Regions from separate parts of the Chromobacterium violaceum ATCC 12472 genome, predicted to be linked through region 1. Evidence: predicted binding sites of a transcription regulator. Region 1 holds the regulator's gene; the other holds the start of a gene.
The links. The regulator FliA, encoded in region 1, starts transcription of late flagellar genes. The targets are predictions, from matches to a motif close to GCTAAAGNTNNNNNNNNNNCNGCCGATAAT.
Positions count from the first base shown of each region.

Region 1 (6,967 bases):
CATCACCATCATCAACTTCGTGGTGATCACCAAGGGCGCCGGCCGGATCGCCGAAGTGTCGGCGCGCTTCACCCTGGACGCGATGCCCGGCAAGCAGATGGCGATCGACGCCGACCTCAACGCCGGCCTGATCGGCGAGGACGAGGCCCGCAAGCGCCGCTCCACCATCGCCGAGGAAGCCAACTTCTTCGGCGCGATGGACGGTGCCTCCAAATACGTGCGCGGCGACGCGATGGCCGGCATCCTGATCATCCTGATCAACGTGATAGGCGGCCTGATCGTCGGCGTGGTCCAGCACGACCTGCCAGTGGGACAGGCGGCGGAAACCTACACCCTGCTGAGCATAGGCGACGGCCTGGTCGCGCAGATCCCGGCGCTGATCATCTCCACCGCCGCCGGCATCGTGGTGACCCGCGTCGGCACCGACCAGGACATGTCGGAGCAGTTCCTGGGCCAGCTGTTCACCAAGCCGCAGGTGCTGTACATCACCTCGGCGGTGATCGGCATGATAGGCCTGATCCCCAACATGCCGCATTTCGCCTTCCTGCTGATCGCCGGCTCGCTGCTGGCGCTGGCGCGCGGCATGGAGCGCCGCAACCGCCTGCGCCGGGAGAAGGAGCTGCAGGCCGCCGTCCAGCCCGCGGCGGCGCCCGAGCAGCAGGCGGCCGAGGTCGGCTGGCACGACGTGCAGCACGTCGACCAGTTGGGGATGGAAGTCGGCTACCGTCTGATCCCGCTGGTGGACCGCACCCAGGACGGCGAGTTGCTGCGCCGCATCCGCGGCATCCGCAAGAAGATCGCCCAGGATCTGGGCTTCCTGGTGCCGCCGGTCCATATCCGCGACAATCTGGAAATCAAGCCCAATGCCTACCGCATCCTGCTCAAGGGCGTGGAGCTGGGCAAGGGCGAAGCCTTCATCGGCCAGTTCCTGGCCATCAATCCGGGCATGGTCAGCAAGGAGATCGCCGGCGCCGCCACCACCGATCCCGCCTTCGGCCTGCCGGCGGTGTGGATAGACGCCGGCAAGCGCGAAGAGGCGCAAAGCCTGGGCTATACCGTGGTCGACGCCAGCACCGTGGTCGCCACCCACATCTCCAACCTGCTGCAGACCCACTCCGCCGAGCTGCTGGGACGCGAGGAAGTGCAGGCGCTGATCGACCACCAGGCCAAGGAATCGCCGAAGCTGATCGAGGACCTGGTGCCCAAGGTGGTGCCGGTGAGCATATTGCAGAAAGTGCTGCAGCAGCTGCTGTCGGAAGGCATACACATCCGCGACTTCCGCACCATCGTCGAAACGCTGGCAGACCATGTGCCTCAAAACCAGGACATCGACGAGCTGACCAGCGCGGTGCGCACCGCGCTGTCGCGCGTGATCGTCCAGCAGCTGTTCCCCGGCGAGGCGGAACTGCCGCTGATGACGCTGGAGCCGGCGCTGGAGAACGTGCTGATGCAGGCGGTGCAGTCCAAGGCCGGGGGCGGGCTGGAGCCCGGGCTGGCGGAAAATCTGCTGTCCAGCGCCGCCCAGCAGACGGAACAAGTGGAGATCCAGGGATACAATCCGGTGCTGCTCACGGCGCCGGGGCTGCGGCCGCTGCTGGCGCGTTTCCTGCGCCGGGCATTGCCGCAGTTGCGCGTGATTTCGCATAATGAGATTCCGGACAATAAATCCATTCGTATAATTGCGGTAATCGGCGGCAGCAAGGGCTAAGGGCTAATCGACAATGGTGGTGAAAAAGTTCTTCGGGAAAACCACTCGAGACGCACTCCGGCAAGTTCGCGAAGAACTGGGTGCGGACGCCCTCATTTTGTCCAATCGCCCGACCATGGGCGGCGGCGTGGAAATCATGGCGGTGGCGGACGCCGACGTCGCCAACCTGGCCAGCACGCTGTCCACCTCCAGCAGCAAGCATCCGCCGCGCAACGCGCCGCCGGCGGTCAACCGGCCGCAGCAGCCGGCGCCCATTCCCCAGGCCAACGGCAGCGCGATGAACCGCGCCATCGCCCGCACTTACGCGATGCCGGTGGAGCCGCTGGAAAGCCCGGCCCCGCCGCGGCTGGACGCCGCGCCGCCGCGCGTGGAGCCGACCTACGCCCCGCCGCAACCCGTCGCCCAGCCCCTCATGCAGCCGGCGGCGCAGCCCATTCCCCGCGCCGCGCCGCGCCCGCCGGCGCCGGAGCCCGCCGCGCCTCACGCCAACGGCGAGGAGCAGGAACAGATGGCCCAGGAACTCAGGCAGATCGGCGACGAGATCAAGCTGCTCAGGAGCCTGCTGCAAAGCCAGCTGGCCAGCTTCGCCTGGTCGGACATGGAAGGCAAGGCGCCCAACCGGCTGGAATTGTTCAAGCACCTGCTGGCCATGGGCTTCTCCGCCCAACTGATCCGCCAGCTGATAGAAAAGATGCCGGCGCAGTACCAAGCCGAGGTCGCGGTGAAATGGGCGCGCTCGGCGCTGGCGCACAATCTGAAGTGCGCGGACGCCGACCGCGAGGTGATGGACCGCGGCGGCATCTTCGCGCTGGTCGGCCCCACCGGCGTCGGCAAGACCACCACCGTGGCCAAGCTGGCCGCGCGCGCGACGATGCGCTTCGGCGCCCAGCACGTGGCGCTGATCACCACCGACAGCTACCGGATCGGCGCGCAGGACCAGCTGCGCATCTACGGCAAGATCCTTGGCGTGCCGGTGTTCTCCATCCAGAACGAGGGCGATCTGCAGTTGACGCTGGCCGACCTGTCCAACCGCCACATCGTGTTCATCGACACCGTGGGCATGGGCCAGCGCGACGCGCGCGTGCTGGCGCAGATCGACATGCTGCGCACCGCCGGCCGCCCGATCGAGCGGCTGCTGCTGCTGGCCGCCAACACCGACGGCCACACGCTGGAGGACGTGGTGAAGCGCTACCGCGGCGACGGCCTCGCCGGCTGCATCCTGTCCAAGATAGACGAGGCGGTGGCCCAGGGGCCCAGCCTGGACGTGATCATCCGCAACCGGCTCAAGCTCTACTACGTCACCAACGGCCAGCGCGTGCCGGAAGACCTGCATTCCGCCAACGCCGCCTTCTTGGTCGACCGCGCGATGCGCGCCCAGCAGATCGCCTCGCCGTTCGCGCTGCAGGCCGATGAGATGTCCATCATGCAGGCGGCGCAGGCCGGATGGCTATGAACGCCATGCAGGACCAGGCCGCCAGTCTCCGCCGGCTCGCCGCCCAGCGGCAGCGCGCGCCCAGCTTCGCCTTCATCGGCTCCGAGCACGCCGGCACCAGCACCGTGGTGACCGAGCTGTCCCTGGGCCTGGCCTACGCCGGCCTGCGCCCCATCGTGGTGGACTGCTGCCTGGGCCAGGTGCAGACCCGCCGCCTGGGCGTGCCCGCCACCGCCACGCTGGAAAGCCAGGTGGTCAGCGTGGGCGGCCTGGACGAGATGATGGTGGGGTCGCGGCAAGGCGTGCAGTTGATCAATCTCTATGCGCAGCCGGAGCAGCGCGCGCTATTCTCCACCCAGCTGTGGCTGCGGCTGGGCAGCGAATTCGGCGCCCAGGAACGGGACGCCTCGGCGCTGCTGATCGACGCGCCCGATCCGGTGCGCGATCCGATACCGGCCAGCGTGGCCGACAATCTGGTCTTGGTATTAACACCGGATGCCGACTCGCTGACCGCCGCCTACGCTAATATCAAGCGCCTGGCCAGCCGCTTCGGCCGCCAGCGCTTCAATGTGCTGATCAACCGGGCGCGGCACCTGGAGGAGGCGCACGAGCTGTTCACCCGGCTGTCGGCGGTCGCCAGCGAGTTTCTGACCGTCTCGCTGCGCTGGGTCGGCTTCGTGCCGCACGACAACGCGGTGCGCCGCAGCCAGACGCTGCGCCGGCCGCTGATGGAGGCCTTCCCGGACAGCGAGGCGGCCGCGGCCTTCTCGCAGCTGTCGGCGGTGCTGCCGCAATGGGACGCGCCGGAAACCAGCCGCGACAGTACCGGATACATGGACTTGCTGATTGCCGCCTCGCGCGATTGGGCCGAGGCGGATGGAGCCAAACCCTTATGACCTTTCCGTCCTTCCGCCGATCGGGCTACGCGGCAGCGGCCCCCAGCGTCGAGATCGACGTGGAAGCCTATGCCCCGCTGGTGCGCAAGCTGGCCAGCATCATGATCGCGCGGCTGCCGGCGTCGGTGGAGCTGGGCGATCTGGTCCAGGTCGGCATGATCGGCCTGATCGAGGCCGCCCGCCAGTTCGATCCGGCGCAGGGGGTGCAGTTCGAGACCTTCGCCAGCCAGCGCATCCGCGGCGCGATGCTGGACGAGCTGCGCCGCGAAGACTGGCTGCCGCGCCAGGCGCGCCGCAACTCGCGCCAGATCGAGGAAGCGATTTCCAAGCTGGAACAGAGGCTGGGCCGCGCGCCGCTGGAGTCGGAAATCGCCGCGGAAATGGGCGTGGAGCTGGAGCAATACCAGGACATGCTGGGAGACTGCAAGGGCACCACGCTGCTGCATTTCGAAGACTTCGGCGGCGGCGACGACGAGGGCAGCCACAATCCGGTGACCAATATCGCCGACGACGACTCCCCGGATCCGCTGGCCGCCCTGTCCGACGACAGTTTCCGCCGGCAGCTGGTCAGCGCGATCAAGTTCCTGCCTGAGCGCGACCAACTGGTGATGGCGTTGTATTACGAGCAGGAGCTGAACCTGAAGGAAATCGGCGCGGTGCTCGGCGTCACCGAGTCCCGCGTCTGCCAACTGCACAGCCAGGCCATCGCCCGTCTGCGCGCAAAACTGAAAGACTGGCTGTAGGAGCCTGTGATCTTTTTACGAGCAAGAGATCGTAAACAGGCTCTAAGGGAGGGCCCGGCAACGGGTCTCAGACCAGATCGATAACGGAACCTTCTTGTGGACAAGATCAGTCTTATCGCCATTGTAATGGGCCTGACCGCCATCATCGCAGGCCAGGCCATCGAGGGGGGCAGCATTGGCTCGCTGATGCAGCTGACCGCCTTCATGATCGTGATCGGCGGCACCACCAGCGCGGTGATGCTGCAAAGCACGCCCAAGCAGTTCATGGCCGGCCTGCGCATGCTGCGCTGGATCTTCCGCCCGCCCAACTTCGACCACGAGAAAATGATCCGCGAGGTCATCAACTGGAGCCAGACCTCGCGCAAGGGCGGCCTCTTGGCGCTGGAAGGCCTGATCGCCACCCAGCGCGACCCGTTCACCAAGAAGGCGATGCAGATGCTGGTGGACGGCACCGAGCCGGACACGCTGCGCGCGGTGATGGAGGTGGAGATCAGCATGTTCGAGCACGCCCGCAGGCAGGCGGCGCGCATCTGGGAGTCGGCCGGCGGCTACGCGCCGACCATGGGCATCCTGGGCGCGGTGCTGGGCCTGATCCACGTGATGGAGAACCTGTCCGACCCGTCCAAGCTGGGCGGCGGCATCGCGGTGGCCTTCGTCGCTACCGTCTACGGCGTCGGCTCGGCCAACCTGTTCTTCCTGCCCATGGCCAACAAGCTCAAGCACCTGGTGGCGTCGGAACTGGCGATGAAGGAGCTGGTGGTGGAAGGCGTGGTGGCGATCGCCAACGGCGAGAACCCGCGCATCATCGAGAGCCGGCTGCGCGGCTTCCTGGCGATGCACGAATAATCTCAAACCGCCCGGGACGGAAGCATGAGACAGCGTGTTTTCGGCAGCATAGACTCCTTTGTCGAGTCCGCGGACAGCAGTCTGAAAATCGGCCGGCTGGTCGGCAATTTCGGTTTTTTGCAAGCGCTGCTGCGTTTCGGCGAATTCGATCAGATCCAGCTGTTCTGCCCGACGATGGGCAATCTGCAATTGCTCAGGCAACAGCTGGAAAATTCGCTGGATGAAGACACGCTGAACCGGGTGGTGCTGTCCCACCACCTGAACCTGCCGGACGCGCTGGCCGCCACCGACTTCGACGCCTTCCATCTCGGCGACGCGTTTTTCTATCTGCCCAAGATGGCCGAGCTGCGCGCCCGCCACGCGGCCCATCCCTTTCCGCTCACCGCGCCCACCCACAGCCTGAACGACGTCGATCTGGGCGACAAGATACGCCGCCTGTGCCAGGCCCCCCTCAGGGAGGGAGACGCGATCTTCTGCACCTCCCGCGCCGGCGAGGACGTGATGCGGCACTATCTGGCGCTTCACCGCGAGCCGGGCCGGCCGCCGCGCACGGAGTGGGTGCCGCTAGGCATAGACGAAAGCTATTTCATCCCGCGGGCCCGCGCAGCCTGCCGAAAAAAGCTGGGCCTGCCCGAACGGGCGTTCTGCCTGCTCTATCTGGGCCGTTTTTCGCCGGTCACCAAGGCCGACCTGACGCCGCTGCTCTACACCCTCGCCCGTCTGCGCGCGGAGCCGGCCGGCCCGGATACGCCGCCGCTGGAGTGGCGGCTGCTGCTGGCGGGCGGCGGCAGCGCCGGCGAGATCGCCAGCCTGCGCCAGACCATAGGCGAACTGGGTTTGCAGACATGCGTGCGGCTGTGCGACAACGTCGAGGACGAGGCCAAGCGCGACTTGCTCGCCGCCGCCGACGTCTTCGTCTCGCCGGTCGACAACTATCAGGAAACCTTCGGCCTTTCCATCGTCGAAGCGATGGCCGCCGGCCTGCCGGTGCTCGCCTCGGACTTCGACGGCTACCGCGACCTGGTCGTCGACGGCGAAACCGGCTACCTGATTCCCACGCTGGCCTGCCCCCCGCCAGCCCTGATCGACGCCTTGCTGCCGGTGCTGGATGCCAATCTGGTGTCGCTGTGCTGCGCCCAGGGCGTGGCCGTGGACATGGAATGCCTGGCGCAGCGGCTGCGCGAGCTGGCGCGCAGCCCCGGCCTCTGCCGCGCGCAGGGGGAGGCCGGCCGCAGGCGGGCGCAGGCGCATTTCAGCTGGCGCAAAGTGATGGCGCGCTACGACGCGTGGTGGAGAACGCTCAAGCGGGAGGCGCTCGGCGCGGGCCTGGCCAAGCCGGCCG
Region 1 covers NC_005085.1:1,063,981-1,070,947, reverse strand. The annotation lists gene flhA (flagellar biosynthesis protein FlhA) at 1-1,708, shown strand, start outside; gene flhF (flagellar biosynthesis protein FlhF) at 1,722-3,161, shown strand; gene CV_RS05045 (MinD/ParA family ATP-binding protein) at 3,152-4,036, shown strand; gene CV_RS05040 (RNA polymerase sigma factor FliA) at 4,033-4,779, shown strand; gene CV_RS05035 (flagellar motor protein) at 4,876-5,625, shown strand; gene CV_RS05030 (glycosyltransferase family 4 protein) at 5,650-6,967, shown strand, end outside.

Region 2 (6,967 bases), 1.0 Mb from region 1:
CCCGCAGCCAGGTCTGGAACGGTCCGGTGAAGTCGAACAGGCCCAGCTGGGAGAACGCCATCACATAGGCTGGCATCGCCAGCGGCAGCATCAACGCCCAGGCAAAAAAACGGCGCCCGGGAAAGTCGTGCACCGCGGTCAGCCAAGCCAGCGGCACACCCAGCAGCAGCACGCCGGCGCCGACGCCAGACAGCAGGACGACGGTGTTGCGCAGCAGCTCCGGCAACGTGTACTCGGCCAGGTGGCGCCATGCTTCGGCGTCGGGCTCCAGCAGGCCCATGGCGATCACCGCCAGCGGTATCAGAGTGAGCAGGCTGGCGGCGGCGGCCGGCGCGCGCCAGCGCGAAACGGTAAACGGCATGCGATGCGATCCAACGGCGGCGGGCCCGCCGTCGCGTGACGGCAGGCCCGGTTCGATACAAGAGGCGCGGCTTACTTGTAGCCGGCGCGGTCCATCAGCTTGACCGCCTCAGCCTGGCGGGCGCCGGCTTGGGAGACGTTGATGTAGTTGTGCTTGAAATCGCCCCAGGCCGCCACGCGGGCGTCGGGCTTCACTTTGGGGTTGACCGGGAATTCCATGTTGACGTCGGCGAACAGGTTCTGCGCCTTCTCCGAGCTCAGCCACTCCAGGAACTTCACCGCGCCCTTCTCGTTCCTGGCGTAACGGGTGACGCCGGCGCCGGAGATGTTGACGTGGGTGCCCTTGCCCGCCTGGTCGGCCCAGAAGATGCCCAGCGGCAGCTTGGGCGACTTCTCCATCAGCCGGCCGTAGTAATAGGTGTTGGCGATGCCGACCTCGCACTGGCCGGCGGCGATGGCTTCCAGCATCTTGGTGTCGTCGGGGAACGGCGCGGCGGCCAAATTCCCCACCCAGCCCTTGATCACCTGCTCGGTCTTGGCCGGGCCGGTCTCGGCCAGCATCATGCCGACCAGCGACTGGTTGTACACCTTCTTGGAAGTGCGCAGGCAGAGCTTGCCTTTCCACTTGGGATCGGCCAGATCGGCGTAGCTGGACAGCTGCGACGGCTTCACCTTCTGGGTGTTGTAGAAGATGGTGCGGGCGCGGATGGACAGGCCGTACCACTGCCTGGCCGGGTCGCGCAGGTGGGCCGGAACGTTGGCATCCAGCACCGGCGACTGCACCGCCTTCAGCAGGCCCATGCGCTCGGCCTGCCACAGATTGCCGGCATCCACCGTCAGCAACAGGTCGGCCGGGCTGTTGCGGCCTTCGGCACGCAGGCGCTCCATCAGCGGGCCTTCCTTGTCCGACACCAGCTTGACGCTGACGCCGGTCTCTTTCTTGTAGGCTTCCACGATGGGCTTGAGCAGTTGCTCGCCCCGCGCGCTGTATACCACCACTTCCTCGGCCAGCGCCGGCCCGGCCGCGGCCGCCAGCGCGGCGGCCAACATCAGTTGCTGTTTCAAGGTGTATCCCCTGTTTGATTGAGACGAAACGCGATGTGCAGGGACGCACCGTAACACCAGCTGATAATACTTATCAATACAAAAATAAATTGCAAACAGCGGAACTTTGAGCAGAAAAAACCAACATCAGCGCGCCGTTCCAAAGCGGACGTAATCGCCCTCCGACGGCGCCCGGCCGCTGCCCTGCACCAGGCCGATGGAGAAATTGGGCTGCACCTGGATCAGGCTCACGTCGCCGTTCAGGCTTTCCGGCATGCCCAGCTCGCGGCCGGAAATCAGGTCGCGCAGCGGCTGGCCGCTGGCGCGCTTGTACAACAGCAGCTTGTCCCCGACCGCCATGCCGTCCAGCAGGCCGGCGTTGATGTAGACGCGCTTGCCTTCCAGCCTCACCACCCGGGCCGAGAACGGAATGCAGGAGATGATGTTGTCTATGCGGTCGGACGCGCGATCCAGCAGCTGGCTGACCAGCTTGCCGTAGTCACCCTGCCAGAAGGCCCCGGAAGCGAAAGGCTGGGGCTGGGGCGGGATGATTGGCCCCTTGGAGCTGGCCATGCCGTTGACGCGCTCCCTGGCCAGCAGCGAGCCGGTCAGGCCGTCGTATATCCAGAACTCGAGGTCGAACTGCCGCTGCGTGGGCACGTATTTGACGCCGTTGCCGAACATGCCGGCGAAGGGACCGTTGTAGAAGGCGCCCTGCTGGCTGGTGTTGTTGGACTCGAACAGGGACAGCCTTACGCCTTTTTCGGTCACCGAGGTGGACAATACCCGCCCCGCCACCACGAACTGCACGTTCTCGCGCTGCCCCAGCTGGCTCGCGGTTTGCCAGCCGGCGTCCGGCTCGGCGATACGGCTGTCCGCTAGCACCGACACGGTGTTGGCGTCCCTCACCATCAGCATGGCGTTGCGCGACAGCCGCCGCGCCAGCTCGGTCGGCAGCGCCGTCGCCAGGTCCGGCATGTCGGACGCCTCGGCCGGGCGCGCGACATCGAAATACGTGGTCACCAGCTTGCGCTTCATCGACCGCCCCACCGGCATCGGGCAGGACGGATCGCTCCGCCTCTCGGATGCGGAGTTCGACACGGACGCCGCCTTGGCGGTATCCACCTCGACCTTGACATGATAGAGCTTGCCTTCGGCGTACTCGCTCACCACCCGCACCGATCCCTGAACCGGCGCGGCGGCGGTCAGCGTGCCCGACTCTCCCTGCCTGCCCATCTCCATCACCTGGGTCGACTCGATCCGCGCGCCCTGGCGGATGGAGATCAGCTTCAACGCATCCTGTATCGCCATGTGGCGCGCGGCCACCGGTCCGTTGTCCAGCGGCGCCACGCCCTCGGCGCTCAGGCGTTCCGCCCGCGCCGCGGCCGACAAAACAAATGCCGCCGCAAGAGCGGCGGCACGGATAGCGGTTCGCTTCATCACTGGTTCACGTAGAAATTGCTGCTGTAGCGGGCAGGTGAGGCGGTCATGGGCATAGCCGCCGGCGCGGGGACCACCTTGGTGGCGCCGCAATTGCCCTCCGGACACAGCGCGCCCGCGGTGCCGGTTTCCTTGGCGGCCTGCATCACGCTGCCGGTCTTTTCCATCGAATTGCGGAATTGCTTGTAGAACTCCTGATCCAGCGTGATTTCGGCCACCGCCTCGCTGGTGCCGTCCGGCTTCATCACGGTGGAGACGATGGTGACGCCGCGCAGATAGGCGTCCACATAGGTGCGGAAGCTATCGCTGTTGGCGATCATGTTCGACACCGAGCTGTTGCCGACCAGCTTCATGCCCTGCACCTGTTCCGCTATCGAGCGGAAAGCGTCCAGCCGGGCGGCCCGCATCGCCAGCAGCTTGCGCTGCGACGGCGTCAGGCTGTTGGTGTAAGGCGCGGCGCCGGAGCCGGTCACCCGGACGACGATGGGCCGGAAGGGATTCACTTCCTTCACCACCACCTTCACCTCCTCGCCGCTGGCGGCCTCGTCGCCGGAGCCGACGTAGCCGACTCCCGACGGGACCGAGCCGCTCTCCTTCATCGGCATCGGCGCGCCCATCGAGGATTTCTGCGGGGCGGGCGTGGCGCAGGCGGTCAAACCGGCCATCAGGGCAAGCAAGGCGAGGCGAGGCATACGGCGGACTGTATTCATGGCAATTACCGATAGGTGTTGATGGAATGGTATGAACCATTCCCGGAGCTCGTCAACCTGAAACATCGGCAATAACTGATGAAACTTGAGACGCGGACGGCATGCGCCGCCGCTCAGTCATGCGCGGCGGCGGCCCGGTTCATCTGCCTGGCCGATGAAAAACCGGCGGACAGCGCGGCTTTTTCCTTGCTGAGCCCCGCCGAGCGCCATTGCTCGGCCAGCGTCAGGCGCAGCGCGCGGTGGTAGTCGTGCGCGGAGACGCCGGCCTGGTCGCGGAACAGCCGCGACAGGTGGCGGGCGCTGACGTGGACCCTGGCCGCCAGTTCGTCCAGCGGCCAATCGCGCACCGGATCAGAGCAGATCAGGTCCTGCGCGCGGTGCAGCGCCGGATGCAGGTGATTGCGCCAGGCCAGCCACGGCGACAGCTCCGGATCCTGCGGCGAGCGGCGGAAATACACCACCATCTCGCGCGCCACCGCGCGGGCCACGGCGGGATCGGCCAATTCGGCGATCAGATGCAGCGCCAGATCGATGCCGGCGGTGATGCCTGCGCTGCTGTAGCACGGACCGTCGGCGACGAACACCCGGTTTTCCTGCACCCGGGCCGCCGGCGCCAGCGCGCGCAGCCGTTCGATCAAGGAGTGGTGGCTGGTGCAGGCGCGGCCGTCGAACAGGCCGGCCTCCGCCAGCAGCAGGCTGCCCGAGCAGACGCCCGCCCAGCGTATGCCCGTTCGATGCCGGCGCGAGGCCAGCCAGGCGACCACCCGCCTCGCCTCCGGCCTGGCATAGGCCTCGATGGACGGGGTCGAACCCGGCGCCACCACCACCGCGCCGTCCGGCAGCGCGTCCGGCAAGGGCGCGAGGCCGCCCAGCGGCAGGCCCAGCGAGGTCTCCACCTCCGTCGACGCGCTCACGTAATGCAGCCGGAACGCCGCGCCATGCTGGCCTGCCAGCCTGAAAGCGTCGGCCGGGCCGGCCAGGTCCAGCAGCAGCACGCAGGGCGACAGCAGGAAATAGACGTCACGCACGGCGAGTCCTGCCCTCCGCCGCCGCCAACAGCCTGCCGCCGAACACCGTGGCCAGCAGGCCGGCCATCAGCAGGCCGCTGCCGGCCAACTGAGCGGGCGTCAGCGTCTCGCTCAGCAGCCAGTGCGAAGCCAGCAATCCCACCACCGGCACCAGCAGCGAGAACGGCGCCACCTTGGCCGCGGCGTGCCGCGCCAGCAGGCGGCTCCACAGCCCATAGCCGAACATGGTGGCCACAAAGGCCAGATAGGCGACGGCGAACAGCGACTGCCCGTCGAAGCCTCGCAGCGCCGCCGCCATGCGCTCGCCGCCTTCCAGCCGCCACGACAACAGCAGGAAGGGAATCGGCGGCACCAGGCTGGACCACACCACCAGGCCCAGCGGCTCCACCTTGAAGCCGGCGCGGCCTATCGCGCGCACCACGACATTGGACGCTGCCCAGCTGGTGGCCGCGGCGATGGTCAGGCCGAAGCCGACCGCGGTCATGTCGCCGCCCTTGCCCATGCCGATCAGCGCCAGGCCGCCCAAAGCCAGCAGCAGGCCAACCAGCTGGCTGGCCTGCCAGCGCTCGCCTAGAAACACCCGAGCCAGCAGCAGCGTGAAAAAGGCCTGCGACTGCAGCACCACCGAGGCGAGTCCGGCCGGCATGCCCAGCTTGATCGCGGAAAACAGGCAGCCGAACTGCCCCACGCCCACCGTCAGCCCATACAGCGCCAGGTAGCGCCACGGCAGGGCCGGCCGCCTGATGACGAATACCGCCGGCAGCGCCACCAGCGCGAAACGCAGCGCGCCCAGCAGCAGCGGCGGCACGCCGGCCACGCCCCATTTGATCACCACGAAGTTCACGCCCCAGACCAGCACGATGGCCAGCGCCTGCGCCACGTCAGCCAGCGGCATCGTTCGCTCCCGGCCACAGCACCGCCTGCGCGACGATCACGCGCTCGCCGTTGAAGGTGGCCGCCGGCGAGCCATGCAGCCGATAGCCCTGCGCCAGCGCTTCGCTGACCCGTTTGCAGAAGGCCGAGTCGTCCGGCCCGGTCAGCAGCCGATAAGCCGGCAGCCCGTCGGGCGGGACGCTCGATGCGTGTTGAGACATGCTTGCTCCTTGTGCGGATAGTTGCATTTCGACACCTTATGGCATGACGGCGTCAATCCGCAAGCGCCTGCCCGGAATCCGATGCCGTCCCTCGCCACCATGAGTCAGCTCGGGAATGATGGACTTCCTTGCCCCCCGGCGGGGGGAGCCGGAGCGGAAAGGAATTAGAGCGGCCAACAAAAATCAGTTTCACGGCAGAGGCAAGGCGCGCCGACGCAGGCCGTACTTGGGTACGACAAGCCGGCGCAGCGCCGCATCAGGAATGCTGTTGGCCGCTCTTAATCCGCCATCCGCCGCAGGGCCTCTTCCACCGTGACGATGGTCGCGAAGCGCCCGGCCAGCACCAGCTCGGTGCGGGCGCGGATGTCGGCGGCGCTGTAGACCGCGCCGCTGCCCGCATGGGTCATCGGAAAGGTCAAGGTCGCCTCGGTGACGAAATCCACCTCGTAGCCCAAGTCTGAGGCCACGCGGGTGGTGGTTTCGCAACACTGCTCGGTGCGGATGCCGGAAATCACCAGCTTCTGGATGCCATGCTTGATCAGCCAGTCCTGCAGGCCGGAATCGGTCAGCGCATTGTGCACATGCTTGACGAAAGACGCCGCCGGCCGGTGTTTCAGCCAGGACTGCGGCTTGACCAGCCCGGACTCCAGCCGGAAGGCCTCGTCGTCGTCGGTATGGAGAATGTTGACGACAGGCACCCCGCTCGCCTCGGCGCCGGCGATCAGCCTCAGTTGCGCGTCCCGATAGGCGGGCAGCTCGCGCTCGTCCCAGTACGGGCGGTGCAGAAAGGAATCCTGGACATCAATCACCAGCAATGCGGTCTTTTTCATTTCGCCTCCCCCGGCGGTGTGGATATGGACAGCATCGTATGGCGGATATGGCCAGCAAATAAGGCCATCTCCGGACAAGCCCCTGCCAGAAAAGGACATCATGCCGTCAGGGCAAGCGCCGGTGCCAGTTCGTCATAGAGCAGCCATAGCGCGGTGACGGCCATCAGCGCGCCCATCGTCAGGTTGTAGAGCAGCAAGGCGCGGGGCGCGGACAGCGAGCGCCGCAGTTTCTCGCCGCCCCAGGCCCACACGCTGATGCAGGGCAGGTTGACCACGGCGAACACCAGCGCCAGCAACAGCGCCGCCAGCCAGCGCCCGCCCTCGCCAGCCGGCATGAACAGGATGGACGCGTTCAGCACCATCACCCAGGCCTTGGGATTCAGCCACTGGAACAGCGCCGCGCCGATGAAGCCCAGCGGCCGGGCCTGCTCGCGCGCTTCCGGCTGGCCGGAACGGGCGAT
Region 2 covers NC_005085.1:2,067,482-2,074,448, reverse strand. The annotation lists gene CV_RS09310 (ABC transporter permease) at 1-361, opposite strand, end outside; gene CV_RS09305 (Fe(3+) ABC transporter substrate-binding protein) at 433-1,425, opposite strand; gene CV_RS09300 (flagellar assembly protein T N-terminal domain-containing protein) at 1,552-2,844, opposite strand; gene CV_RS09295 (LPP20 family lipoprotein) at 2,844-3,536, opposite strand; gene CV_RS23205 (GlxA family transcriptional regulator) at 3,668-4,582, opposite strand; gene CV_RS23200 (O-acetylserine/cysteine exporter) at 4,575-5,477, opposite strand; gene CV_RS09280 (DUF1737 domain-containing protein) at 5,464-5,676, opposite strand; gene CV_RS09275 (isochorismatase family protein) at 5,955-6,506, opposite strand; gene CV_RS09270 (LysE family translocator) at 6,605-6,967, opposite strand, start outside.
Region 2: CV_RS09295 (LPP20 family lipoprotein) is a predicted target of FliA. The motif match lies at 3,616-3,645, and genes of this name have one in related genera.